Regions from separate parts of the Shewanella sp. SACH genome, predicted to be linked through region 1. Evidence: predicted binding sites of a transcription regulator. Region 1 holds the regulator's gene; each other region holds the start of a gene.
What was found. The regulator LexA, encoded in region 1, represses DNA repair genes until DNA is damaged. The targets are predictions, from matches to a motif close to TACTGTATNNNNATACAGTA.
Positions count from the first base shown of each region.

Region 2: recA (recombinase RecA) is a predicted target of LexA. The motif match lies at 6,841-6,860, and genes of this name have one in related genera.
Region 3: umuD (translesion error-prone DNA polymerase V autoproteolytic subunit) is a predicted target of LexA. The motif match lies at 1,820-1,839, and genes of this name have one in related genera.

Region 1 is NZ_MPDG02000004.1:101,437-111,506, forward strand. It holds gene mtr (tryptophan permease) at 63-1,319, opposite strand; gene plsB (glycerol-3-phosphate 1-O-acyltransferase PlsB) at 1,319-3,742, opposite strand; gene lexA (transcriptional repressor LexA) at 3,903-4,523, shown strand; gene BM607_RS15995 (SulA-like leucine-rich domain-containing protein) at 4,520-5,032, shown strand; gene coxB (cytochrome c oxidase subunit II) at 5,435-6,991, shown strand; gene ctaD (cytochrome c oxidase subunit I) at 7,001-8,593, shown strand; gene BM607_RS16010 (cytochrome c oxidase assembly protein) at 8,595-9,176, shown strand; gene BM607_RS16015 (cytochrome c oxidase subunit 3) at 9,173-10,048, shown strand; gene BM607_RS16020 (DUF2909 family protein) at 10,053-10,070, opposite strand, start outside.
Region 2 is NZ_MPDG02000002.1:869,256-879,325, forward strand. It holds gene BM607_RS11685 (tRNA pseudouridine(13) synthase TruD) at 1-374, shown strand, start outside; gene surE (5'/3'-nucleotidase SurE) at 371-1,120, shown strand; gene BM607_RS11695 (protein-L-isoaspartate(D-aspartate) O-methyltransferase) at 1,117-1,752, shown strand; gene BM607_RS11700 (peptidoglycan DD-metalloendopeptidase family protein) at 1,853-2,749, shown strand; gene rpoS (RNA polymerase sigma factor RpoS) at 2,830-3,810, shown strand; gene mutS (DNA mismatch repair protein MutS) at 4,013-6,583, opposite strand; gene recA (recombinase RecA) at 6,968-8,035, shown strand; gene BM607_RS11720 (regulatory protein RecX) at 8,110-8,523, shown strand; gene alaS (alanine--tRNA ligase) at 9,156-10,070, shown strand, end outside.
Region 3 is NZ_MPDG02000001.1:1,465,893-1,475,962, forward strand. It holds gene BM607_RS06345 (helix-turn-helix transcriptional regulator) at 1-95, opposite strand, end outside; gene BM607_RS06350 (SLC13 family permease) at 176-1,567, shown strand; gene umuD (translesion error-prone DNA polymerase V autoproteolytic subunit) at 1,857-2,273, shown strand; gene umuC (translesion error-prone DNA polymerase V subunit UmuC) at 2,270-3,544, shown strand; gene BM607_RS06365 (cupin domain-containing protein) at 3,726-4,883, opposite strand; gene BM607_RS06370 (3'-5' exonuclease) at 5,103-5,729, shown strand; gene BM607_RS06375 (LacI family DNA-binding transcriptional regulator) at 5,859-6,905, opposite strand; gene BM607_RS06380 (DUF3334 family protein) at 7,011-7,739, opposite strand; gene BM607_RS06385 (methyl-accepting chemotaxis protein) at 8,097-9,734, shown strand; gene BM607_RS06390 (ACT domain-containing protein) at 9,943-10,070, shown strand, end outside.

The sequences.
Region 1 (10,070 bases):
TAAAACTCAATCGCTAAATACAAAAAAGCCCTCACGCAGAGGGCTTAAATCATCGAAACAAATTAGGAATATTGCGGCAGTAAATTTGCCATCGCGAGCAGATGACAAGCACCCGTGACTATGCCAAATAACACCACAAGAATAATCAGCGGCGTACCGCCTATCACTCTAAAACCTGTGCTGTCGGGGAATAACTGCCGTGATTTATAGGCCATCAGCGCCGGGACGATTACCGCCCACACTGTCGCCGCTAATGCCGCAAAGCCAATCGCCACTAAGAAGCCGTCGGGGAACAGTAATCCTAAAATCGTCGGCGGCACAAAGGTCACTAACGCGGTTTTCATCCGGCCCGAGCGCGAATCGTCAAAACCAAACAAGTCGGCGAGATAATCAAACAGACCTAAGGTCACCCCTAAGAAAGATGAAGCCACGGCCAAGTTAGCAAACAGGGTCAACATACTGTTCAACCAGCTACTCGCCATCACCTCAGACAAAGCGCCCACCAAGACCCCCATATTGCCGCCTTGGGCAATAATATCGATAAACTGGCTGCGGGGAATATTGCCCATAGTCGCCACTAACCAACAGGCATAAATCACCAGCGCGATAAAGGTGCCGACGAAAATCGCCTTGATAATGGTGGTGGAATCTTTGCCGTAATACTTCACTAAGCTGGGAACGTTACCATGGTAGCCAAAGCTGGCAAGACCAAAGGGTAGCGCCGCCCACAGATAAGGTGAAAAGCTGCTATTACCATCGGGTTCGAGCAACTTAGTCACATCGATTTCGATCAGTAAATTGCCGATTGCAAGGAAGAAGGTAATGATCATACCGCCGAGCATAATCGTGGTAATGCGATCCACGGCCTTAGTGCTGATCAATACGATACTAGCCAACACTATGGCAAACACCAGCCCAGCAACACTTTGCGGTAACTCAATTCCCATGCCCTGCAAGCTGTGATTCACAATCGAGCCACCACCGCTGATATAGGCATAAGTCAAAATATACAGCACGAAAGCGATAGAAACGCCGTTCACTATCCGCCAAAACTGCCCTAAGGTTTGCTTGCTTAAAGTATCGAAGCTAGCACCCGGTTCGAAATGCAAATTGGTTTCGAGCAGCAATAAGCCCGACATCAACATGCAAAACCAAATGCCCAATAACATTAAAATCGAATAGCCAAACCACATACCTGCACCGACCACGGGCAGAGAAAACATCCCAGCACCTACGGTCGTGCCAGCAATAATCATGGCGCCGCCGAGCAAGGACTTATCTGCGGGCTTATGCTTAGCCGCATTCATATGATTTGCCATTAAACTGTATGCTCCGCGGTGACACTCGCCACTATCGTTTGTTTCACTGACGGACGTAATAAGCTATTGGCTTGATCTCGTATGCGATTGATATTGGACTTATCTTGGTTATCCGCCAGATATCCCAATTCTTTGAGCTTAACGCTCAAGGTGCCGTAAAGTTTCTTATCGTAGAACTCAGGCGCGGTAATGCCATGCAAAGCGCCTAAACGCTGGGCGAGTAGATGACTCTCAGACTCAAGTTCTGAGCGCTCCATCTTAGGCCTGTTCGCTAACAGATTGAAAATAATGGCATAGCGTTGCAGAGTCTCGCTTACTGAACTGGCTAACAATAATAGTTGGCTAGTGTGCTCAGGCACGACGGTTAAGGTATCAGTCTCAACCACTAACCCTTGTTCAATGAAGAAATCCAGCACTTGATTGACATAGGCAGGTACATCCTTAATGCCCATGAAGAGTTCGGCTTTCAGCAGTGGATAAAAATCGGCAACGATTGACACCACTTGCTGACGCGGGATCTGCTCATTATGCGTTAAACAACTCGCAATTAATGACGGTACAATAAATAAGTGGATGATATTGTTACGATAGTAAGTCATGGACACAGCCTGACTCGCCTCGATAGACACGATTTCACCTAAAGGATCGGCACAAACAACAAACTTGTTCAGCTCTAAACCTTGCTGCACTAAATGCTTACCATCACCTTCGGCAACCGAAGTATAAGTAGTGTAAGGCACTTTTTTGAGTAGGGTCAGATACAGATCAAGCTGACGCTCCAACAGACTGCGTTCTAAGGCATTTTGATCTGTCGCCAGCAACACTAAACTCGTCAAGGTCACCGAACTCGCCGCTGCAGCATCGTTAATATTTGTCATCACTCGATTCGCCAGCACGTTTACCGCTGGCGTTAACCAGCTTGGTTTTTGCTCAGGATCATCGGCCAACTCAGTACGCCAGTTTGGCGCGCGCTCATTTAAGAAGTTTTGCAGGGTAATCGGCTCGCCAAAGTTCACATAACCTTGGCCGAAATTACCAAGTTTGCGAATCGCACCAAACACCTGCCACACAGATTCTTTTTTCTTTTTCTTACCACTTAACTCTTTATGGTACGTCGCCACTTCCATCACATGGTCATAGCCTAAATACACAGGCACCAATGTTACCGGACGCTCGATACCGCGCAGCACACTGTTCATCGTCATAGCAATCATGCCGGTTTTTGGCGCCAATAGACGACCGGTACGTGAGCGGCCGCCTTCGGAGAAGTATTCCACCGAATAACCTTTAGCAAACAGTTGGTCTAAATATTCACGGAATACTGCGGTGTACAGTTTATTGCCATTAAAACTACGGCGGATAAAGAAGGCACCACCGCGACGGAACATAGGTCCAGCGGGCCAGAAATTGAGGTTAATACCAGCAGCAATGTGCGGCGGAACCATGCCTTGATAATACAAAATATACGATAACAGCAGGTAATCCATGTGGCTGCGATGGCAAGGCACATAGACAATCTCGTGGCCATCATGGTGCAACTGGCGAACTTGCTCGGCGCCTTTGATGTTGATCCCGCTGTAAAGCTTGTTCCACAACCAAGTTAGGAAACGCTCGGCAATACGCACTAAACTATCTGAGTAATCTGCTGCGATTTCATCAAGGTACTCAATAGCCGTCTCGCGCGCTTGGGTCTCAGAAATCTTTTTGTTGGCCGCTTCTTCTTGAATCGCTTTACGCAACGACTCGGATTTGAGCAGCGAATGAAACAGTGCTTGGCGATTTGGCAACACAGGTCCAGTCATCACCTTACGTTGACGACGGAAATGCACCCGCGCGACCCGCGCTAACTTATGGGCGATCCCCATGTCAGTGCCGTGTTCGTCGGCCATGTATCGCAGAGATACGGCATTTGAAAACTGTACGAAGTTATGTCGACCTAAGAACAAAATCATCAAGCACTTGCGCAGCCAAGTCGGGTTTTCCCGCTCAAACACAGCCGCCTTCATAGTGTCATCTTCTTTTCCTGGCGTGCGGCCCCAATACAGGCTCACGGGCACCAGTTGAATGTCTAATTCAGGGCGTTCCTTATGCACGGCCAATAAACGCATAAAGCATTCGAGGAAAGGCTCGTTACCGGCACGCTCACCAAACAGCGGCTTACGCCCTTGAAGGCAGACAACCCGAGGCGCAATCACACCATTTGCCACTAAAGGCTCATAGGGGCTCGGCAGTCCTAACTTAGCCGTAATTTCGCTCAGGGCAGCGATGTCACTCAGCGATTCCGTTTTCATCACATAAGCAAGGGGTCTGGAGGCATCCAGATTCAGATCGGCAAAGGGATCCTGAGGCACAACAATAGTGTGCACTAAGTGTTTTTGGATCCAGCGTAATGATTTCAACCAAAGAGAGTCGTGTTTAGGCATTATTCTTATGCAATTAAGTACGTTTACTAGCCCGGTAGAATACCAGACTATGGGTAATATTCGCTAATTCTCTCCAACATAGCTAAAAAGTGGTTAATACTTGCGCTGCAAATAATACTGTATATACTAACAGTGACTGTATAGAAAAACAGGAAACACCATGAGACCTTTGACGCCACGCCAAGCTGAAATTTTAGAGCTAATTAAACGAAATATTGCCGATACTGGCATGCCACCCACTCGGGCAGAAATCGCGACCCGTTTAGGTTTTAAGAGCGCCAATGCGGCTGAAGAGCATCTTAAAGCGTTGGCGAAAAAGGGCTGCATTGAGATCATGCCAGGCACATCGCGGGGCATTCGTCTGACTGCGGAAGTCGAAGAAGTAACTGAAACAGGTTTACCGCTTATCGGTCAAGTAGCCGCTGGCGAACCTATTCTCGCCCAAGAACATGTTGAACAGTACTACCAAGTCGACCCAAGCATGTTCCATCCCGCCGCCGATTTTTTACTGCGGGTTAAAGGCGACAGCATGAAGAATATCGGCATTCTCGAAGGAGATTTGCTGGCAGTTCATAAAATACAACAAGCTAGAAATGGTCAAGTGGTTGTCGCTAGAGTCGACGACGATGTCACTGTTAAACGTTTCGAAAAAAAAGGTAATGTGGTCTATCTACACGCCGAAAATGAAGACTATTCCCCGATTAAAGTGGATTTAGGCTATCAAAGTTTAACAATTGAAGGACTCGCCGTCGGTGTGATCCGTAATGGAGATTGGCTATGAACAAACTACTTGGCAATGCACCCCGCCATCCGGGCTTGTGGCTCGATGAAGTCCGTGATGCTGACTATGACTGGCACCATGCACCTATCGCCTGCATGCCAACGAAGACTCAAGGTCGCCAAGAATTAATTCATCTGAGCGCGCAACTCGCCCAGTTAAGCCAACAGGGCCGTTGGTTAGTGCTCATCAACCCACCGAGTATTGGCTACAAACAAATGCTCGCCAACGCTGGCGTGCGTATGGATAGAGTCTTGCTGGTGCACGCTAAAGATGAAGTCGAAACCCTGTGGGCGATGGAAAAAGCCTTAACAAGTGGTACGTCCAGTGCGGTTATTACTTGGACCCAATCATTGGATGCACGCGATAATCGTCGCCTACAAATTGTCGCTAAAAGTGCCCGCGCCATGGGCATAGTGCTAGAAGACGTAAACAGTCACTTACATGGCGACGTACGCATTGAGCAAGGTAGCCTCTTCGGCCAACAATCTTTTTTTAGCGCTGTGCATTAAATATTCATTTAATTTTTTACCTTGAAAGCCGCCTCGCCTATGAATGTGAGGCTTTTTTTTGGCAATTTTTCAGACAATTAGATAAATAAGTGATCTTGATCAATATTTAAACAGCAAGTATGGTTGGTTTAGTCGGCGATGATATATCGCCGCCCGTGGCAAATAAATCGAGCCGTTATCGCGTTCAAAATGCCACTAAAAATAGAGAACAGATTTATTTCAGTCGTATGTGCCAGCGTGGCTAATACCAGCAGTAATAATACTTAATTAAAAGTAACAGCCGCCAACGCACGTTGAAGTCAAAAAAGCTTTTTTGGGAACTGAAGAGTTTGCATAGAGTTGAGACTTACTGTGTTGCTCTTCTTTGTAGTTGCTATTCGCAATTGGCAGAGGAGAAGTCTTGTGAAGCAATTGTTGTATTGTTTACTCGTGGTGTTATTCGCACCACCGTTGGCCGCCGCGGACATGCGGTTCAACATGACCCCTGGCGTAACCGAGATCAGTGGCAAGGTTTATCACTTGCACATGACCATCTTGTATATCTGCTGCGCCATTGGCCTTGTGGTCTTTGGCGTGATGATTTACGCCATGATCAACCACAGAAAATCCAAAGGCGCTGTCGCGTCCCACTTTCACGAAAGCACTAAAGTTGAAATCGCTTGGACGATTCTGCCATTTATCATTTTGATCTTAATGGCGATTCCTGCGACAAAAACCTTAATTGCGATGGAAGATCCCAGCGACGCCGATCTGACCGTTAAAGTCACGGGTTCCCAATGGAAATGGCATTACAGCTATTTCGATCAAGACATTGATTTTTACAGCATACTCGCAACCCCTAGAGCCCAAATCGACGGTACCGAAACCAAGGGTGAACACTACCTATTGGAAGTCGATAAGCCGCTCGTACTGCCGATAAATCGCAAAATCCGCTTTTTGATGACCTCTGAAGATGTCATCCATTCATGGTGGGTACCTGCTTTTGCCGTGAAGAAAGATGCCAACCCAGGATTTATCAATGAGGCTTGGACTCGCATCGACAAACCCGGTATTTACCGTGGTCAATGCGCCGAACTTTGCGGTAAAGACCATGGTTTTATGCCGATCGTAGTGCAAGCCATACCCGAAGCCGAGTTTGAAGCTTGGGTGACGGAGCAGAAACAAGCCGCAGGCGCGGCGGCAGAAGCCGCTCAAGCCGCTTTATCACAGACCCTTAGCAAAGAGGATCTGATGACTCAAGGTGAGCAAGTTTACCTCGGGCACTGCGCAGCCTGCCACCAGCCCAATGGCGGGGGTTTACAAGGCGTATTCCCACACCTCAAAGGCAGTCCGATAGCAACAGGACCGCTCAGCGGCCACCTTGAAATCGTACTCAACGGTAAAACAGGTACGGCTATGCAAGCCTTTGGCAAGCAATTGAGCGCACAAGAAATTGCCGCTGTGATTACCTATGAGCGTAATGCTTGGGGCAATAATACTGGCGATGCTGTGCAGGCCAAAGATGTCAATGAGCACATAAACGGCAGTGCTGGCACACAGGCACCTGCTACCACACCAGCAAACACGGCCCCAACTCCCGCATCTACAACTGAGCCCGCAGCAGTTGTCGACTCCGCAACCATAGTCGATCCGGCGAGTCTCCCCACGCTCACCCATGAGGCACTGATGGCCGAAGGTGAAACTGTCTACACCACCACTTGTGCGGCCTGCCATCAGTTAACGGGAGCTGGCATACCACCTGCCTTCCCCGCCCTCGCTGGCAGTGCTATCGCCACTGGGCCCGTCGCCAATCATCTCGATATTGTGATGCACGGCAAAACGGGCACGGCTATGCAGGCATTTGGCAAACAACTCAGCCCACAGCAACTCGCAGCAGTCATTACCTATGAGCGCAATGCTTGGGGCAACAATACCGGCGATACAGTGCAACCTGCTGATATCGCAAGCCATGGACAGTAGGGGATTATGATGAGCACAACGACTCAAGATCAAACCGCAGCCCATGATGACCATCATCATGGTGCGCCAAAGGGCATCATGCGCTGGGTGCTAACCACCAACCATAAAGACATTGGTACTTTGTATTTATGGTTCAGCTTCATTATGTTTTTAACCGGTGGTGCTATGGCCATGGTGATCCGCGCTGAACTCTTTCAGCCAGGATTACAATTGGTCGAGCCCAACTTCTTTAACCAAATGACTACAGTCCATGGGCTGATCATGGTATTCGGCGCAGTAATGCCCGCCTTTACTGGGCTTGCAAACTGGCTGATCCCTATGATGATTGGTGCGCCCGATATGGCGCTGCCACGGATGAATAATTGGAGTTTTTGGATCTTACCCTTCGCCTTTACCATCCTACTCAGCTCGCTGTTTATGGAAGGCGGCGGACCTAACTTTGGTTGGACCTTCTACGCGCCACTGTCTACCACTTATAGTCCTGACAGCACGGCACTCTTCGTGTTCTCTATTCATATCATGGGGATAAGTTCGATCATGGGTGCAATCAATGTGATTGTAACCATAGTGAATTTACGTGCGCCCGGCATGACATGGATGAAGCTGCCGCTGTTTGTGTGGACTTGGCTTATCACAGCATTCCTGCTGATCGCTGTGATGCCAGTACTCGCGGGCGCTGTGACTATGGTACTGACCGATAAGTTTTTCGGCACTAGCTTCTTCGAAGCGGCTGGCGGTGGCGATCCTGTGATGTTCCAGCATATTTTCTGGTTCTTCGGCCACCCTGAGGTCTACATCATGATTTTGCCGTCCTTTGGCATCATCTCCGCCATAGTACCCGCCTTCAGCCGCAAACCATTATTTGGCTATGCATCAATGGTTTATGCCACGGCCAGTATTGCAATTCTGTCGTTCCTCGTGTGGGCGCACCACATGTTCACTACAGGTATGCCAGTGTTTGCCGAGCTGTTCTTCATGTATTGCACTATGTTGATTGCGGTGCCAACGGGGGTGAAAGTGTTTAACTGGGTCGCGACTATGTGGCGCGGTTCACTCAGCTTCGAAACCCCTATGTTGTTCGCCGTGGCCTTTATCATACTCTTCACCATTGGCGGGTTTTCGGGGTTAATGCTCGCCATTACGCCAGCCGACTTCCAATACCACGACACCTATTTTGTGGTGGCGCATTTCCATTATGTGCTCGTGACTGGGGCGATTTTCTCCATCATGGCGGCGGCCTATTACTGGCTACCTAAGTGGACGGGGCACATGTACAACGAGCGACTGGGGCAATGGCATTTCTGGTGTTCGGTGATTTCGGTCAATGTGCTGTTTTTCCCGATGCATTTCCTTGGGCTCGCGGGTATGCCAAGGCGTATCCCCGATTACTCGATTCAATTTGCCGATGTTAATCAAATCGTTTCGATTGGTGGCTTCGCCTTCGGCTTATCACAATTGATTTTCTTAGTGTTAGTGATCAAGTGCATCCGTGGCGGCGAGAAAGCCCCCGCTAAACCTTGGGAAGGTTCCGAGGGTTTAGAGTGGACATTGCCAAGCCCAGCGCCTTATCACTCCTTCACGACACCACCTGAGGTGAAATGAAATGAAGAACCATCACCAGCCAGAAAAACCTAAGTCAAATCGAAAGCTTATCAGCATGCTCGTCATGGGTTGTATCGGTATGTTTGGTTTTGGGTTCGCGCTGGTGCCGCTATACGATGTGCTGTGTGAGAAGCTAGGGATTAACGGTAAAACCTCCAATACTGCCAGTAGTTATCAAGCGATAACCATAGATACTAGTCGTATTGTCACCGTAGAATTTATCTCCCAAGTGCAAACGGGTATGCCGTGGAAATTTGAGCCGCAAACCAAGCGGCTCGAAGTTCACCCCGGCGAACTGATACACACAGCATTTTTGGCACGCAATGTGTCAGACAGAGCCACGGTCGGTCAGGCGATACCTTCAATATCACCCGGCCAAGGCGCAGCATATTTTAATAAAACGGAATGTTTTTGCTTTAACCAACAGCACTTAGCGGCTTCGACCAGCGCTGAGTTGCCGCTCATTTTCTTTGTGGATCCTCAGTTACCTGAATCCATCCACACTCTGACCCTCTCTTACACCCTCTACGACATTACCGACAAGCAGTTAGCGTCTGCCATAGAGCAAGGAGCTGCAAAATGACCACAAAACATGAAAATTACTATGTTCCCGCCCAAAGTGCTTGGCCCATCATTGGCGCTATAGGATTGTTTCTAATCGCCTTGGGTGCAGGGCACTTTGTCCATCAACTAAAATCAGGCGCATCGGGTGGCGGTTATATCCTGCTAGCGGGTATCGCCGTGATCCTCTTTATGCTGGTTGGCTGGTTTAGAACCGTGATCAACGAATCTATGACTGGGCTTTATTCGCACCAAATGGATAGATCCTTTCGCCAAGGTATGAGCTGGTTTATTTTTTCAGAAGTGATGTTCTTCGGCGCATTTTTTGGTGCGTTATTTTATGCCCGTATGGTCGCAGTGCCTTGGCTCGGTGGCGCCTCCAATAATGCCATGACCCACGAAGTACTCTGGCCACAATTCGAAGCCGTTTGGCCGTTGCTCACTACGCCAGATGGCACCAAAACCGAAGCGATGCCGTGGAATGGCCTGCCGTTAATCAACACTATCGTGCTGCTGACCTCCTCAGTCACCTTACATTTTGCCCATGTCAGCCTAGAGAAAGGCAAGCGCTCGGCCATCACACTGTGGCTCGGGATCACCATACTTTTTGGTATGGGTTTCCTTGCCTTGCAGGCCGAAGAATATATGCATGCCTACCATGAAATGGGGCTCACCCTGACCTCAGGGGTTTATGGCAATACCTTCTTCCTCTTAACTGGCTTTCACGGCATGCATGTCTCGCTCGGCACTCTGTTTTTATTAGTGTTGTTTTTCAGAGTGTTGAAGGGGCACTTTAGCGCAGATAAGCATTTTGCTTTCCAAGCTGGGAGTTGGTATTGGCACTTTGTCGATGTGGTCTGGCTGTGTTTGTTTATTTTCGTCTACGTACTTTAAGGCTTTAGTAAGGCGTGGGATT
Region 2 (10,070 bases), on a different contig from region 1:
GGGGCCGCGGCATGATGCTGCCTCAAGGTGAAGCTGCTGCGGTGGAAACCTTGGCCATGAGTGAGTTGGCTGACGATTGCTATGGCCTTGAACATGCGGGATTAGAGCAAGAGCGTCGTCCGTTACTGCTTGAGCCCCAAGCCCTTAAATACGAACAAACTGCCGATGGTCTTGTGCTGGAGTTTGTGTTGCCTGCGGGCAGTTTTGCCACATCCTTGTTGAGAGAGTTAGTCAATTATCAAGATGTTAAAGAGCAGCAATGGCAAGCGACACTGGTGCAAGAGCCTGCACCCGAGGCAACGAATGCTAACGTTGCGGCTGATACAATTGAAACTAAGACTGAAGCTGCGCCTAACACTGAAGCAGAGTCATGATCCGCATCTTAGTGAGCAACGATGATGGGGTTAATGCTCAGGGGATCAAAGCCTTAACTGAGGCCTTGACCGAAATTGCGACTGTGCTGACAGTGGGGCCAGATCGTAATTGTTCTGGTGCGAGCAATTCATTAACCTTGACTAATCCATTAAGAATTAATAGGTTAGATAACGGTTACATTTCTGTTCACGGTACACCGACCGATTGTGTGCATTTGGCTATCCGAGAATTATACGATGGCGAACCCGATATGGTGGTGTCTGGCATCAATGCGGGCGCGAACATGGGCGATGATACCTTGTATTCGGGGACTGTTGCCGCCGCGATGGAAGGGCGCTTTTTAGGTTTTCCTGCTGTCGCAATTTCGCTCAATGGCCGCAAATTCGAACATTATCAATCGGCAGCGGTTTATGCTCGGCGGATAGTTCAAGGCTTGTTGGCCCAGCCTTTGGCAAAGGATCAGATTTTAAATGTGAATGTGCCAGACTTGCCGCTTGATCAAATTAAAGGCATTAAAGTGACTCGCCTTGGTGCTCGTCATAAGGCTGAAGGCATAGTACGAACGCAAGATCCCGCTGGACGTGAGATCTTCTGGCTCGGCCCACCAGGACAAGAGCAGGACGCCACTGAGGGCACTGATTTTCATGCTATCGCCAATGGCTATGTGTCAATTACGCCTTTGACGGTTGATTTAACTGCCTACGGACAACTAACGGCATTGCAAAATTGGGTAGATAAAATATGACTCGAGTTGCCTTAACATCGGCGGTGAACTTAGCTAAAAAGCTTCATGATGCGGGGATCCGCAATCAAGCCGTGTTAAAGGCGATATCGCATACGCCGCGGGAAATGTTTCTCGATAATGCGCTAGCCCATAAAGCCTATGAAAATACCGCTTTACCGATTGGCCAAGGGCAAACCATCTCGCAGCCTTATATCGTCGCCCGTATGACCGAACTCTTACTGCATAAGATGCCCCAGCGCGTATTAGAAGTGGGTACAGGATCGGGTTATCAGGCGGCAATTTTGGCGCAATTAGTGCCGCAGCTTTGTACTATCGAGCGAATAAAAGGCTTACAAATTCAAGCGAGACAGCGCTTAAAACGATTAGATTTACATAATGTGTCGTTTAAATATGGTGATGGCTGGTTAGGTTGGGCGAATCGTAGCCCGTTCGATGCCATTATGGTGACCGCTGCCGCTTCGACTATACCTGAGGCCTTACTGTCTCAATTAGCCGAGGGCGGAGTGTTAGTTCTGCCAGTCGGCGAAGATACCCAGCAATTGATGCGAATCACTCGTACTGCGGACCGCTTCAGTTCGGAAACAATTGAAACGGTTAAATTTGTCCCTTTGATTAATGGAGAGTTAGCTTAACCTTGTGTTGTGCTACTGTCTCCACTGAACAGCTTGTCTTGCAACGAGGGCATTGTTTTCTCATCATAAACAGTAATACAGCCTCACCAAGGAGTTTTTATTGTTGAATGCGGGTTTAGTCTTAAACCTCTGCTTTATATTTCTGCTTGCAGGCTGTAGCTTTCAGGCCAGCCGACCCGCGCCCGTCGAAAATATTTCCCATAGCTACTCTAAAAACAACAAAGGCCACATTAAATCGAATTCATATAAAGTTAAGAAAGGCGACACGCTTTACTCTATTTCTTGGGGAGCAGGAAAGGATTTTTCTGAAATAGCTAAACTTAATCAATTAGATAACCCTTATACAATTTACCCCGGACAGATTTTATATTTAACGAATGCTAAGTCGAGTAGTCAGTCAAAATCTACAACTTTAGATGGAAGGAAAACGAGCTCATCGGGTAATATTTCTAGTAAAAATGATAAAAAACAAACAGATAATCAAAGTTCTCAAACCGACGCTAAGTCAAGTAATGATCTGAAAAAAACACTTGATCAGAAAGCTAAGCCCGCGTACCTTGTAACAAGTTCCCAACAAAATGTTAACTCGATCATGGTTCCACCGACTTCGACACTACCAACCAGTGTGAGTCAGTGGGAGTGGCCAGTAAGAGGGAAGTTAATCGGGACTTACTCTGCCAATGAGCAGGGAAATAAAGGCATTAAGATCGCGGGGAATCGGGGAGATATCATCAAAGCTGCTGCAGATGGGCGGGTGGTATACGCAGGAAGTGCTCTTAGGGGTTACGGTAATTTAGTGATTATTAAACATAGTGACGATTACCTTAGTGCTTATGCTCATACGGACAAGATCTTAGTCAAAGAAAAGCAACATGTCCTCGCAGGGCAGACAGTTGCAAAAATGGGTAGTACAGGTGCCAATCGGGTAATGTTACATTTTGAAATTCGTTACCATGGACAGTCTGTAAACCCACTTACTTATTTACCCAAACAATGATTGCTTGGGGCCTTGTTGGCAAATGGAGGATAGGAAATTGCACTAATTCAGCAGTTTAATCAGGTTTGGGAGATTTAATCATGAGCCGCATAAAAAGCACTGCCGCAGAAGCACTAGTAGATTTATCCGTAGACACCGTTGACTTCGACCTTGAAAAAGAAGAAGTTGCATCCGATTTAGTTCAAGAGCTAGGAATAGAACAACAGGTTCAAGATGACCTGCAAAAAAATCTTGATGCCACTCAACTTTACCTAGGTGAGATTGGTTTTTCCCCACTGCTTAGCGCAGAAGAAGAAGTTTACTTTTCCCGTAAAGCCTTAAAAGGCTGTGCAAAATCCCGCAATCGCATGATCGAAAGTAATTTACGTCTGGTCGTAAAAATTGCCCGTCGTTACAACAATCGCGGCTTAGCACTGCTTGATCTTATCGAAGAAGGCAACTTAGGCTTAATTCGTGCCGTTGAAAAGTTTGACCCAGAAAGAGGTTTCCGTTTTTCAACCTACGCGACTTGGTGGATCAGACAGACCATTGAGCGCGCCATTATGAATCAAACTCGTACTATTCGATTGCCTATTCATGTTGTTAAAGAACTCAATGTTTACTTGCGCACCGCTCGCGAGTTAGCACAAAAACTTGATCACGAACCTACGGCCGAAGAAATTGCCGAAAAACTACAAGTGTCGAGTGCTGATGTCAGCCGTATGCTTAAGCTGAATGAGAAAATCACCTCTGTCGATACGCCTTTGGGGGGCGATAATGACAAGGCGCTGTTGGATATTTTAGCCGATGACGATAACGTTGGCCCTGACTACAAAGTGCAAGATGAAGATATTTCTAATTCAGTGGTCAAATGGCTAAATGAGTTAAACACTAAACAAAGAGAAGTGTTAGCCCGCCGTTTTGGTCTGTTAGGTTATGAACCTTCTACACTCGAAGATGTGGGTGCTGAAATTGGTTTGACTCGTGAACGTGTACGTCAAATCCAAGTAGAAGCATTGAAACGTTTACGCGACTTATTAGGATCTCAAGGTTTATCTGTTGAAGCATTGTTTAGAAACTAATTATTTCGAAACTAATAAATGAGAAACTAAGATCAGTTGTTCGTTGATCTCTATGCCTAGCTCCTAGCTAAGGTCTAGTGATTTAGTCTAGTGCTTAGGCCTAGTCGATAAAAGTAAACGCCCACAACAGAGTGGGCGTTGTTGTTTCTAGTCTTGTATTGCTGATAATATCGCTTAGCGAATATCACTCGCTCACAGAACTTTAGCTCAGACGTTTCAGCTCATAGAGCAAATCAAGTGCTTGTTTTGGCGTTAAGTTATCGGGATTAATGCTACTTAACTTCGTTAGCGCTGGATTCTCAACCGGTTCAGGTAACGCGAGTAAGCTTTGAATAGGCGTCCTCGTTCCTTCAGCTTGATGATCGCGACTCTCCAATTGCTGCAACTTATGTTTAGCGGCTTTAATCACTTTGTTTGGTACGCCGGCAAGCGCCGCAACTTGTAAGCCGTAGCTTTTACTAGCGGCGCCTTCTTGCACTGCATGCATAAAGGCGATGGTATCGTCGTGTTCAATGGCATCGAGGTGCACATTGTAAACACCGGCCATTAATTCAGGCAACTGAGTTAGTTCAAAATAATGGGTGGCGAATAGGGTCATAGCGCCGACTTGCTGGGCTAAATACTCTGCCGCCGACCAAGCAAGTGATAAACCATCATAGGTGGATGTTCCGCGGCCGATTTCATCCATTAACACTAAGCTACTGGCGGTGGCGTTGTGTAGAATGTTGGCGGTTTCTGTCATTTCGACCATAAAGGTTGAACGACCAGAGGCCAGATCGTCTGATGCGCCAATACGGGTAAAGATACGATCGATAGGGCCGATCAGTGCGCGATCTGCTGGCACAAAACAACCAATATGAGCCATCAGCGTGATCAAAGCGACTTGACGCATATAGGTCGATTTACCGCCCATGTTAGGTCCGGTGACAATCAACATACGTCTTTGATTGTGCAAGGTGACTGGGTTAGCGATAAACGGTGTTTGACTCACACGTTCCACCACTGGGTGACGACCAGCCTCTATCTGTACGCCGATATCTTGGCTCAGCTCAGGGCAAGTGTAGCCTAAGGTTTCGGCGCGCTCAGCAAAGTTACTTAACACATCAAGTTCTGCCGCCGCTCGAGCAAAAGCTTGTAATTCATGTAATTTTGGCAGAATAAGATCAAATAATTGTTCCCATAACTGCTTTTCGAGTGCCAGTGCTTTACCTTGGCTCGAGAGCACTTTTTCTTCGTACTCCTTAAGTTCGGGCGTGATATAACGCTCCATATTCTTAAGGGTTTGACGTCGTTGGTAATTGAGTGGCACTTGCGAGGATTGCAAGCGACTCACTTCGATGTAATAGCCGTGTACACGGTTATAGCCGACTTTAAGTGTGTTGATACCTGTACGTTCTTTTTCTCTGGCTTCGAGTTGAACTAAGTAATCGCTCGCACCTTCGCTAAGACCGCGCCATTCATCTAATTCGCTGTTGTAGCCTTCACGGATCACTCCGCCATCGCGGATAAGCATGGGAGGATTATCGACTATCGCGCGCTCAAGCAAGGCTTGTTCAGCGGGGAACTCACCTAAGTGTTGCCGTAATTGAGTCGTGTGCGGTGCGCTCAGTGTGCTTAAACTTTGTTGTAATTCAGGTAGTAAGCCCAGCGCTTGACGTAAACGGGCAAAGTCTCTTGGGCGAGCGGTACGCAGTGCGAGTCTTGCCATGATACGTTCAATATCGCCAAGTGCCTTTAACTGTTCATGCAAACCTTCGTGGGCGGCGGTATCGAGTAGTTCAGTCACCGCCTGTTGGCGTGCTTTGATGTGTTTTGGATCTCGCAGCGGCTGATGGATCCAGCGTTGCAACATACGACTACCCATAGGCGTTGCCGTGTTATCTAATACTGCGGCTAAGGTATTATCGCGACCACCGGCAAGGTTTTGAGTGAGTTCTAGATTTCGGCGAGTTGCCGCATCGAGCACTATGCTATCGGTTTGATTGAAGCGGGTAATGGCATTGATATGGGGCAGGGCTGTGCGCTGTGTGTCTTTGACATATTGCATCAAGCAACCCGCAGCTTGCAGTGATAAACGTGCATCTGCGATACCAAAACCATGCAAGTCTTTCGTGCCAAACTGAGCCAGCAGTAACTTGATGCTAGTGTCGTAATCAAATTCCCATTCAGGGCGACGACGTTTACCTTTAAAACCGTTTAGTAGACCTAGTTCGCCAAAGTCTTCACTGTAGAGAATTTCAACGGGATTAGTGCGTTGCAATTCAGCTTCTAATGACTCTCGCGTGTCGAGCTCGGCAATCACAAAACGTCCGGATGAAACATCCAGAGTGGCATAACCAAAACCGATTTTACCTTGATAAACCGCTGCCAATAGATTGTCTTGGCGTTCCTGCAGCAGGGCTTCGTCGGTTAAGGTGCCAGGCGTGACGATACGCACCACTTTACGCTCAACAGGCCCTTTAGAGGTTGCTGGGTCGCCAATTTGTTCACATATCGCAACCGATTGACCAATTTGAACTAATTTCGCAAGATAGCCTTCCACAGCATGGTAAGGCAGTCCCGCCATAGGGATAGGATCGCCACCACTTTTACCGCGTGCCGTGAGTGAAATGCCTAACAGCTCAGAAGCACGTTTAGCATCGTCATAAAACAACTCGTAGAAGTCACCCATGCGATAAAACAGCAACATGTCGTGATGTTCTGCTTTCATGGTCAAGTACTGACGCATCATAGGAGTATGTTTTTCTAAATCATCGGTATCAATTACATTCATTAAATCGTTATCGTCCGTTGTGACTGCCGTGGTTATGTGGGATTAAGCGCTATGGAAGCAGAAGTCTGCTGTACAATTTTCAGCTAAAAAGACCACGCAAAATTTGCTGTGCCAATCTTAGCAATAATTTACCGAAAATTGAGCCCTTGATGACGGATATTCGTCAAAGGGATGCAATATCGGATTTGATATTCGCTAAAACCTTGGCCATATTAAAAAATCCCATTACCTAAAAATAATTCAGTCACAGGTCTTGATACTGTATGATTGTACAGTATACTAGTCAGCAGAATTAAGACAAAAAGCGCGGCTTTTTGAATTACCCGTTTGTAAATTGAATATTACTTTTGACAGCTTAAGGCTTGTCTTGATGAGGGAACTGGAATGAAGGTCGATCCAAATAAAGAGAAAGCACTTGCTGCGGTATTGATCCAAATTGAGAAACAATTTGGTAAAGGCTCCATCATGAAGCTGGGTGAAGATCGCTCTATGGATGTTGAGACCATTTCTACCGGTTCTCTGTCTCTGGACGTTGCTTTAGGTGCTGGCGGTTTGCCAATGGGGCGTATCGTTGAGATCTATGGTCCTGAATCATCAGGTAAAACGACACTGACTTTAGAAGTGATTGCCGCAGCGCAACGTGAAGGTAAAACCTGTGCCTTTATCGATGCTGAGCATGCACTCGACCCTATCTATGCTAAAAAATTGGGCGTAGATATTGATAACCTGCTGTGTTCACAACCAGATACCGGCGAGCAAGCGCTTGAGATTTGTGATGCATTAACTCGCTCTGGCGCTGTTGACGTCATCGTCGTCGACTCAGTGGCGGCATTAACGCCTAAAGCTGAAATCGAAGGTGAAATTGGTGATTCTCACATGGGCCTAGCGGCACGTATGATGAGCCAAGCCATGCGTAAACTTGCGGGTAACTTAAAGCAATCTAACACCTTACTTATCTTCATCAACCAAATCCGGATGAAGATTGGTGTGATGTTTGGTAACCCAGAAACGACAACCGGTGGTAACGCGCTGAAGTTCTATGCTTCTGTTCGTTTAGACATTCGTCGTACTGGTGCCATTAAAGACGGCGATGAAGTAGTCGGTAACGAAACTCGCGTTAAAGTGGTGAAAAACAAGGTTGCAGCACCGTTCAAGCAAGCTGAATTCCAAATTCTTTATGGCCAAGGTATTAACCGTACTGGTGAGTTAGTTGACTTAGGCGTAGCCCATAAGTTGATTGAAAAAGCGGGTGCTTGGTACAGTTATAAAGGCGATAAAATCGGTCAAGGCCGTGCTAATGCGGGTAAATATTTGACTGAAAACCCAGCCATTGCTACTGAAATTGACAAGACATTACGTGAGTTACTTTTGAGCAATCCTAGTGCACTGGCTGCCAAAGCTGATGCTAGCACGGAAGATAATGTTGATTTAGAAACAGGCGAAGTATTCTGAGTCAGTCAGCCCGTCAAATCGCGGTTGCGCTGTTAGCGCGCCGCGATTATTCCCGCCTACAAATCCGCGATAAATTGCTCGAAAAAGGTTTCGAACTGAATGATATCGAACCTGTACTCGATGCTTGCGAATCCTCCGGTTTTATCAATGATAATCGCTATGCTGAACTGTTGGTCCGTAGCCACATTAGTCGAGGCCACGGTGCCATCCGCATTCGCCAAGCGATAGCGCAAAAAGGCCTGTCTAAAGATTGCATTGAAGCGGCGATAACCAATAGTAATTGTGACTGGTTTGAGCTAGCAAAAGATAAAGCCACTAAAAAATATGGAATTCCTCGCGTAACAGAAGTGAAGGGCTCTAAAGCCCGGGATCTCATCGCGAAGGAAAAGGCCAAACGAGTGCGGTTTTTAATGGGCCAAGGCTTTAACTACGATCAAATCTCTTATGCGTTAGATTCAGATCCCAATGATCTCGACGACGATTATTAATTGCCTCAACTCATCGATTGCGATGTAACCTTAAGACTGTAAAAGCTCCTTTAACAAGTCCTCAGAAAATCTCCTCTAAAATGTCATCAAATGGGCTTTGTTGCTTTCGTTCCCGACACTTTACCCACTTGCTCAAATACTGTACTTTTTGCACCTAACCCGCAGAGTCTGTCATTGTCCTTTATTATTGCTGTTTTGCCTCTAGCTACTCTGGTATGGGCTATTCACGCAAAAATATTAAATTCCTGATGTGTATACCCAAGCCACCTCAATATACGAGTTTCAGAGCGCTTAGGGCACATCAATTCTAGGCGCATCAATGAAAGAATGTCGGCCACCTTTTGAGTTGATGCAACACGGAAGTGAAGTGCCCTAGGCGCTCCGTCCCGGCGGGCTTTAACGCACTTTATGCAGTGTTGGTTATTCTTAACTTAGCCCACTAGGTCTACAAATAACCGTCTTGCCTAAAGTGCGTTAAATCTCCGCTGAATCCTGTATCTTGAGGTTGTTTGGGTATATATCACCAATCAAGGCTGGTCGTCCTTACTCAGTCTGCTTATAATGCTGGGCAAATAGAAATACGGCTAGCCTAAGGCGTAGCTGGTAATGCTTACCCAATTCAGGATGATTTCATGTATCAAACTACAGCAGAGCTTAGAAGCGCTTTCCTCGAATTTTTCCGCAGCAATGGTCATCAAGTTGTGGACAGTAGTTCATTAGTGCCAGGCAACGATCCCACACTTTTATTTACCAATGCAGGCATGAACCAGTTCAAGGACGTGTTTCTTGGCATGGACAAACGCAATTATACGCGTGCGACCACTGCTCAACGTTGTGTACGCGCCGGTGGTAAGCATAACGATTTAGATAACGTCGGTTATACAGCACGTCATCACACCTTTTTCGAAATGCTGGGTAACTTCAGTTTTGGTGATTATTTCAAAGAAGAAGCGATTCGTTTTGGCTGGACTTTCTTAACTGAAACTTTAAAGCTGCCGAAGGAACGTCTGTGCGTCACGATTTATCAAACAGACGATGAAGCCTTTGAAATCTGGAATAAAAAGATTGGTGTTGCTGCTGAGAACATTATCCGTATCGGCGACAACAAAGGTGCTGCTTATGCGTCAGATAACTTCTGGCAAATGGGTGATACCGGTCCTTGCGGCCCATGTTCTGAGATTTTCTATGACCATGGCGACCATATTTGGGGCGGCCGTCCTGGCAGTCCTGAAGAAGATGGCGACCGTTTCATCGAAATCTGGAACATAGTGTTCATGCAGTACAACCGTCAAGCATCGGGTGAAATGCTACCTTTGCCTAAGCCATCGGTTGATACCGGCATGGGGATTGAGCGTATTGCCGCGATTATGCAAGGCGTACATTCTAACTACGAAATCGATATCTTCCGTACGCTGATAGCCAAAGCGGCAGAAATCATCGGCGTAAGCGATTTAACCGAGAAATCACTGCGCGTCATTGCCGACCATATCCGTTCATGTGCATTCCTTATTGCCGATGGCGTTATGCCGTCGAACGAAGGCCGCGGT
Region 3 (10,070 bases), on a different contig from region 1:
TTGCGAGTATGGGTTAGCACAGGTCGATTGGCATCTGTGATAAACGCCACGTCACTGGGCGTTAACAATGTCGCTTTAGGAACAGCTTTTGACATATTGCCCTCTTAAAACGCCAAACTAAGTCAGCTATCTTAGTTGGCATCTTTTACGTATTCAACCCAATAGGTCGGTAAACATGAAACGTTTTATTGGCGTTAAACCGCTAGCGTTTTTCAGTGCACTGTTGATCGCTACTTTACTTGCACTTTTTCCGCTGAGTCAGCATCCCGCGGTGTTTTCCTATAGCGCTGGCGTAGTATTAGTGACCTTAATGTTTTGGAGCACAGGTTTTTTCCCGCCCTTTATGGCGGGATTAATATTTTTTGCCCTTGCCACCATTTTCACACTCATTGAGCCGAGTGTACTTTTTTCAGGATTCGGCTCGACTGCGGTGTGGTTAATCATTTCAGGGTTTGTGATTGGCAGTGCCATCACTCAGTCTGGCTTAAGTCGCAGAATGGCCAGTTTGATTGCCCCCATACTGACCTCAAGTTATCCACGCTTGATTGCGGGTTTGGTCTTTAGTGCCGTGCTGCTTGGCTTTGTGATGCCCTCATCCGTTGGCCGTGCGGTGGTCATGGTGCCAATTGGTATGGCGTTAGCTGAGCAAGTCGGTTTTGCTCGTGGTAGTCATGGGCGGATAGGCATTGCGACCGCCTTGGCACTGGCGTGTAACATGCCCAGTTTTGCCGTGTTGCCCGCGAATATTCCCAATATGATATTGGCGGGTTCCAGCGAGAATCTATTCAATATCCATTTTGGTTATACCGAGTATCTCTTACTGCATTTTCCAATCCTTGGTTTGCTCAAATCGATATTGATTGTGGCGCTAGTCGTCTTCCTATTTCCTGCAAAAATTGATGAAAACCAGCCTGAACGCATTATTGAAACAGAAGCTTATAACCTTGGTATGCAAAAGAAAGTCACAGTATTACTTGCGATAACGTTGCTATTTTGGGTGACAGACTCACTGCATGGGATCAATCCGGCATGGGTTGGACTGACCACCGCTATCTTGTTATTGCTCCCAAAATGGGGAGTGCTTGAGCCTAAGAGTTTTAATAGTTCGGTGGATTTTGCGACCGTCATTTTTGTCGCGGCGGCCTTAGGTCTAGGGGCATTGGTCAATCAATCTGGACTTGGCACTGCGCTAGGTCAACTGTTCAGTGAATGGCTACCATTGCAGCAAGGGGCATCGTTCCTGAATTTCATGTCGTTATCGCTGATGGGGACGCTGACGGGATTAGTGGCAACGGTTCCAGGTGTGCCGACAGTGTTGTCCCCCATGGCGGCAGATTTTGCCAATGCAACTGGCTTCTCCACCCCAGCAGTATTAATGACGCAGGTGATCGGTTTCTCAACCGTGATTTTTCCTTATCAGGTTGCCCCGTTGATTTTGGCGATGCAATTATCCCAAGAGCCCTTAAGCAAACTACTTAACATCACCTTACCGCTGGCGGCAATCACTCTAATTGCACTTATCCCACTGGATTATCTGTGGTGGCTATGGCTCGGTTGGATTAACTAAATTGCGTGAACTAAAGCGGGCTAACTAAAGCGCGTTAACTAAATTAAATTGACTAAACGCTCACCCTTGGCGGTATTCACGCCGCCAAGGGTGCTTTAGAGCAGCCATCATCAATTGCCCAGCACCTCGACACTCATCACTCGACAGCGCATACAATCAGCACACAGCATAAAACAAGTTCGTCTTTGCGCCAGGGTCGATAACACAACTGTCCCAACATAAATTATTTCGATAAGTTTCATTGTTAGACTATACTGTTCATACGTACAGTATATTGTGATTTATTATGATGATCCTAGGCCGCTTCGCCAAACATACCCAATATCGGCTCTCGCTATTTAGCTCCTTGATTGCCGCAGGATTTCCGTCACCAGCCCAAGACTATGTAGAACAAACATTAGATCTCAATGAGTTATGCATCAAGCACCCCGCCGCCACGTTTTTTGTCAAAGTCCAAGGGGATTCGATGATCGAAGCGGGGATTTTCTCCGGTGATATTTTGGTAGTGGATCGCTCATTACAGCCGGCCCACGGGGATACCGTTGTCGCAGCAGTCAACGGCGAGTTTACCGTAAAGCAATTGCAACTGCGCCCTGTGGTGCAATTGCTGCCACGTAATGCCTTATTCTCCCCGATTGTCATCAATGATGAGTCTGAGTTAAACATCTTTGGGGTGGTGACCAACGTGGTGAAAAAGCTCAAATGACGCCCTCACTATTCGCCCTCGTCGATTGCAATAATTTTTATGCATCCTGTGAGCGGATGTTTAGGCCAGATTTAGCTGGCAGGCCGATTGTAGTGTTATCCAATAACGATGGCTGCGTCGTCGCCCGCTCGGCAGAGGCAAAACAACTTGGCATCAAGATGGCGGTGCCTGTGTATCAAATCGCAAACCAACTCCGCCAGCATCACGTCGCGGTATTCTCCTCCAACTATGCACTCTATGCCGACATATCAAATAGAGTCATGACCACCTTAGAGCAAATGGTACCGAAAGTAGAAGTGTATAGTATTGATGAAGCGTTTTTAGACCTTTCTCGTCTCGATAAATGCATTGATATTCATCAGCTTGCCTTAGATATTTATCAACGGATACCGCAGTGGATTGGGATCAGTGTTTGCGTCGGCATTGGACCGACAAAAACCCTCGCTAAACTGGCAAACCATGCCGCGAAACGTTATCCCGCGACGCGGGGCGTGGTTGACTTGCGCGACCGTGAACGCCAACGACGGCTGATGGCGCTTATCCCTGTCGACGAAGTCTGGGGAATAGGCCGTAGGCTTACAAAACGCTTGAACATCATGGGTATAAATACCGCGTTGCAATTGGCGGATGCGCATCCAAAGCTTATCCGCGACACCTTTTCTGTCACCGTTGAGCGCACGGTACGCGAACTTAACGGCATTACCTGTGATGACATACAAGAGGTCGCCGCCACTAAGCAACAAATTATCAGCTCCCGATCCTTTGGCAGCCGTATTGATAATTTAGAAGCGATGCAACAGGCAATCAATGAATACACTTTTAGGGCCTGTGAAAAACTGCGCTCCGAGCGCCAGTACGCTAAAGCGATGTCAGTATTTGTGCGTACTAGCCCTTTTAGCGATGCAACTCCCCAGTACAGCAAATCACTGTCGGGCAGTTTAGTTCGCCCCAGCAATGATACGCGGGATTTTGTCACCCTTGGCCAAAGCCTACTGCAACGCATTTGGCGTGAAGGCCATGCCTATGCAAAGGCCGGTGTCATGTTAGGGGATTTTTTTGGTACAGGCGTGTTTCAGCTCGGATTATTCGATGACGTCACGCCTAGGCCTAAAAGCAAGGAGTTGATGCAATTACTCGATAAAGTGAACCACAGCGGTCATGGAAAAATTTGGTTTGCAGGGCAAGGTATTGACCCGACTTGGGGAATGAAGCGTGAGCACCTTTCTCCTCGTTACACCACCCAATGGGCACAATTGCCCATAGTGAAATAATCAACAAATCCAATGGCTAATGACCGTCTGCGAATCACAGAACCCACCTAACTCTAAACTAACTCTAAAATCCATATAGCACTAAAACCCATCTAGATCTAAAAAATATATAGCGCTAAGCCCCGTTGGGTGTTAACGCTAAAGTGGCATTAACACCCATCAAGCTTTGGCTCATTTCGCCTTAACACTCTTCATCGCTGAGATCTTCAAAGTACCAGTAGCCTAGATTCACCCACTCGGTAAGTTGCGTGAGCAAATCAGCATGGGCTAACCAAGGGGCTAAGGCAGCTTTATCCAACTGATTACTATCACATAGTAATGGGATCACTGCAGCCAATTCGGCTGAAAGCGGATACTTATCACCATTAATATAGACAACGCCCTGTGCCACATTAATATCAAAATACAAACAGCGCAGCCCGCCGAGGCGAATAAGCGGCTGCTCATCGAGCCAAGCGAGCACTTCGTCTTGCGTGATGTCCAATGGCTCATCGGGTAAATCTAAGGCGCATTTTGACTGAGTTAAATAGCGGCCCGAAAACTCGCTCACCAGTTCATCGGTCAACATATTGGTCAGTTGGGTACGTAGCCGCGCTAAATCGCCATTATCGACACAACCACTGCGCGTTGTCAGCTCGCGGTCTGGATCTGAAATCTGCTGTGCGCCTAAATCCTGTTCAGACAAATGATCGGCCAAAGCACTTATCATATCTTTGGCGGAGGCGGTGCGATAACCCACTGAAAAACTTAACGACTGTTCTAAGGTTATGCCGTCATGGGGGAATCCAGGGGGAATATAAAGGATGTCGCCGGGCAACAACTCAGTATCGATAATCGGGTCAAAGGCTTCGGTGTGCAGCAAAGCGGGATGGGCGGCAAACTCTTTGTGCGGCCCCAGATCGCCCACACGCCAACGGCGACGTCCCGAACCTTGGCAAATAAACACATCATACAGATCGATATGCGGCCCCACGCCACCGCCAGGAGTGGCAAAGCTCACCATCACATCATCTAAACGCCAGCGCGGAATAAAATCGAAGCATTGGATCAAGGCTTCCGCATCGGGCACCCAGTTATTCAAGGCTTGGACTATTAAAGTCCAATCCCGTTCACCGAGATGATCGTAGGAATCAAAGGGACCAAATTCCGCCTGCCATTGGCCAGCTTGTTGGTACACCCGCCGAGATTCCACCAGCTCATCCATGGCTAAGCCAGCTAATTCTTCGGGCGAAACTAAATCTTGAAAATGCTTGAATCCTTGGCGGATCACCAAGGGTTTTTTCTGCCAATACTCTGCTAGAAATTGCGCGGGCGTTAAGCCGTTAATATCGAGTTGCATGGGTTGCTCACAAACCAAACTGTTATTCATAGCGGCAAATGCTAACAGGAAGCGAAACCAAGAAAGCTCGACCGGATCAACAAAGCATTAAGTCTTTTGTCAGCATCAATGTGATAGTGAATTTACTAACGTATTGAATTACAATCGGCTTATCAAAAAGCATTTCGCCACAAACAGCGCTAATGCTGACACATCATTTATTGAGTCCATGTAAGATCTATGCCTACATCAGCTGCTAACACTTTGGTCGTGCTCGACTTTGAAACCACGGGGCTGTCGCCCAATCAAGGGGATCGCGCGATTGAAATCGGGGCTGTGCTGATTGAAGACGGCGTGATCACCCAAAGATTTTCTGAGTTAATGAACCCAGGATTTAGAATAAGTCGCTTTATTGAAGACTACACAGGGATCAGCAATCAAATGCTCAGGGACGCGGCGCCCTGCAATGAAGTGATGGCGCGTTTTGCGGACTTTATCGCCGATCACAATTTAGTTGCCCACAATGCGGCGTTCGATCAGCGCTTTTTAGATGCGGAGTTTGCCCAAATTCGCCATCGTTATCTTGGACAATTTGGCTGTTCCTTGCTGGTGGCGAGACGTTTGTATCAAGCGGCACCCAATCATCAGTTAGGGACTTTAGTGCGCTATAAACAGTTGCCAACCGATGGCACCTTTCACCGCGCCTTAGCCGATGCCGAAATGACCGGCCATTTGTGGCTAGCTATGCTGGCAGACCTTCAGCAAGAGTTTGGACTCTGCTCACCGACCTTTGAGTTACTGCAAAAATTAGCGAAGAAAACCAAAGCAGAGGTGCCGAAGTTTTTACGCCAATACGCCGCCAAGTGATATCAAAAAGCAAAAAAACGATAAATCCAAGGATTATCGGCGTTGTTTCAATCGGTAAATTAAGTGACCAACGAGTTGCCAACAAATAACAGTATGATAGAGCTACAAACGCCTAGCGATAACGGCCATCTATAACGGCTTAAGCGGCGCGCTATCAATGCCGCATGAGCTGCGAACCACTAAGGTTGTCGGAATAAGCTGCGCACTCACCTCTTGTCCGCGGATAAGTTTGAGTACACTGTCGACTAAGATCTCACCGGCTAATTGGGTGTTCTGCTTAATGGTCGTTAATGGCGGATTAGCAAAACTCGCCACCGGAATATCGTCATATCCCACTACAGCCACTTGCTCAGGGACTGAAATGCCCTTTTCTTTCAACGCCCGAATCGCGCCAATGGCGATCAAATCGCTGGCCGCAAATATCGCATCAAACTTAGCGCCTTGGGCAATCAACACCATAGCGGCATCGTAGCCTGAACTTTCTGTGCTGATGGCCGACACTTGCTTAGTGCGATCCACGGGAATATTCGCCGTTTGCAGCGCCTTCACATGCCCTAAATATCTGTCCCTAAACTCAGGGCTATGGCTCGAAGCATCACCTAAAAAGGCAAAAGCATTGCGGCCAAGGGAAATCAAATGCTCTGTCGCAATCAAGCCGCCTTGATGATTATCACAGCCAATCGACAACACAGACTTATTGTTATGTTCGGCGCCCCAAATCACAAAATGGGTATTCTGCGCTAACAGTCGCTCCAGCTTTTGCTCGTAATCCATATAGTCGCCATAACCGAGCAGAATAATGCCATCGGCTTTATTGCTGTCTTCATAATCGGCATGCCAATCGCTGGATAATTGCTGAAAAGAAACGAGTAAATCATAACCCTGCTGCGCCGTTGCTCGGGTAATGGAACCTAGCATAGACAGGAAAAAGGGATTGATTAACGAGTCATCATTGGTGGGGTCTTCACACAATAACAGCGCTAAGGTATGGCTATTTTGGGTGCGAAGATTACTGGCATTTTTATCAACCTTGTAATTCAGCTCTTTAGCAATGGCTTGAATACGTTGACGGGTCTCTAAATTGACTAACGGACTGTTTCTAAGGGCACGGGAAACCGTAGACTGGGATACGCCAGCACGATAAGCAATATCAATCGAGGTCGCTTTCGATGCCATAGAGAGGAGGTAACCTTAGTGATTATTTTGCGTCGATACTAAAACAGTTCCGCTAACTTGTATAGACGAATGCATTAACATCCGTCTTACACTTGGTTTTTCTGCTTAAATGCCAAGCTGATCGAGCAAATCATCGGCGTCATTATCAATGGCGCGAGTCGCAATGGCGGGTTTGTCTGCCATCTTCACCCAAGGCGAAACATTCGACGTTGAGTCCTTATTACCGCCTATCGTACTGTGCTGCTCTAATAGGCTGTCGGGGTCGAATTCTTCATCGTAAACAAATTCATCTAAACGAATGAACTCAGTTTTATCCATGGCAAATTCGAGGTAGAAAATATGATTGTTTTCAGTTCTAAACGACACTCTACGGGCGACCGCATCATCTAAGTTAGCATCGATTGAAATGGTTAACTCTTTATTAATCGTCAACATTTTTGGCTGACTTTGGCTGATTGACGTTTGCAATTCTTTTGAAATTTTATTAATAAAATCCCCTAAGATTTGGTTCATCAACTCACCCATCACGTTACTCACTTCATCTGACGTATGCGAAAACGCCAACTCAGATTCAGGCATGCCCATGTTCAGCATGTAGCGACGGTAGATTTCAATCGCCGCCGAAGATGAAAAGTTAATGACGACTAGGCCCGAAAAACCGCCATCAAAAATCGAGAAACAACCGAGATCGGGTTTTAGACGCGTGCGCGCGATACTTTGTACCATACCCGCGTGGGTAACATTACTGGCACTGGTGCTAGAGAGTACGTGGGCGACTGAGTGACATAACTTCAGTAAAATATCATCCGACGTTACGATAGTATTTGTGGTCATAATCGATTCTCAAACTGAATAATGCATTAATCTTGCGCGTAAAAGCGTAAAAAATCAAAATTAAAACAATTGATTAGCCTAATTTAGCAAGGCCGCAAAGTTAACATAATGCTAACTTATTGATATTTAATAGGTCAGAAAAAACCTGAAACGTGCAACGACTTAAAAAACTGCATAACTTAATAAGAACATGCCCCATAATGCAACAGATTAAAATTCCCTATCATCATTTCCTGCTTTAGATCAAAGAAACTCATATTTTATAACGGCTTTTGCTGAATTTATGTCACAGATGATTCAATTGAGATTGATTCGCAGGTATATTAAGCAACAATTATTAGCCTTTGAGAAACCCCAATGATCACGTTTTTGCGCCGATTTACCATCTTGCAACGCTTAATGATGATGCTTCTTATGGCCGCGATAGGGACTGTGTGTTTTGCCAGTTTTTCGATTAAGGAGCAGTACAGCAATTTAATTGAGCAGAAATGGCTACAAATAGACGGTCAACTCGCAAGCATGTTAAGCGTGATAGATGTACATCGTCAGGATGCGCTCAAAGGTAAATACAGCGAAGAAGACGCCAAGAAAGCTGCCGCTGAGTTAATCAATCAGACTCGCTATTCTGGCTCAGGCTATTTCATTGTTATTGATGATAATAATCAAATCCTCGCCCACGGTGACAATGCAAGTCTTGTTGGCACCTCAGCATTAACGTTCAAATTACCCAATGGCACCAATCCATTGGCCACTATGCTGCCATTAGCGCGGGCTAAATCGAAAACCACCCTCGAATACCCCATAGCTGATCCTATGACTCGCGCTATCGAAGATAAGCTCGCCGAAGCCCGTTACTACCCACAATGGGGCTGGACAGTGATGACAGGTGCTTATCTCAGTGACGTTAAAGCGAGTTTAAAGTCAGTTATTATCGATTACCTGATTATCATGTTTTTGATTTCAGTGCCGATTTTTGCCTTCTTCCTTGTGCTTAATCATTCCATCACCTCGCCATTGAATGATGCTATTGATGCCCTTGAAGATATTGCCCAAGGCGAAGGCGACTTAAGTCAGCGGATTAATGCCCAAGGTAAAGATGAAATTGCCCACCTTGCCCGCGCCTTTAACATGTTTGCACAAAAAATTGGCGACATGGTCGGCCATTTACAGCCCTTAGGCCAAGCGTTAGACACTGACGCCAAACAACTCTTAATTGCAGTTGAAGAGTCCAATCAAAGTGCTGAGCATATCCACAGAGAAACGGGCAGCGTTGCCACCGCTGTCAATCAAATGCTGTCGACCACCCATGAAATGGCGAGCAACACTCAGCAAGCGGCCGATGCGGCGAACAGCGTAAAAGAACAGGCGCAGCAAAGCCAAGTGGTGATTGACAACACGGTCAGCAACACTGAAAAGCTGGTGGCAGAATTAAAAGCCTCTGAAGTTATTACCCAAAAACTGGGCGTCGCCTCACAGCAAATCGGTAGCATTCTCGATGTGATCCGCAGCATTGCTGAGCAGACCAACTTGCTCGCCCTTAATGCCGCCATTGAAGCTGCGCGAGCGGGGACCCATGGCCGCGGTTTTGCTGTAGTTGCCGATGAAGTCCGCGCACTCGCCACTCGCACCCAAGACTCGACCAATGAGATCCAAAAAATCATTAGCGAGATCCAATCTGGTGTCGGCTCAGTAATGAAGAGCAACAATCAAACTCAGCTGCAATCCGATGAGCTGCAAGCCCAAGCCCACGAAGCCGGTAAAGCCATGGCAGCGATTCTGCAATTGATTGCCCATATCAGTGACATGAACACCCAATTAGCCAGTGCCACTGAAGAGCAATCACTGGTGACCGAAGAGATTAATCGAAATATTTGTAATATTTCGGAATTAACTGAAGTCTCAGTCAAAGCCAACGAGAGCAACAGTCATGCGGCTCAGTCACTGCAAGACATTAGCCAAGACATGTCACGCACCTTAGGCCAGTTTAAAATCTAACTAAAGTGTATGAGAACAGCATGACTTGTCGACTGGGGCGCCATAGGGCGCCCTTTTCTTTGGGTAAACCTTCTGGTAACGCTTGTTAACCGCTAGCTCACCAACAATGAATTTCAACGAAAAAATCCCATTAACCACAAATTCTCTGTCACGCTAACGTTTGATATGCGGTATGCTTTAGCCTTAAAAATCCAACCGAGACACTGCCATGCGAATGACCTTAGCCGTTCACCCTGAACAGTACACTATTCATAGCTTTAGCCCGAATGCCGTATTGCCCAGTGAGGTTTTTGCACAGGACATGTATTTCATTGGTAAAACCCAAGAAGGTTTATC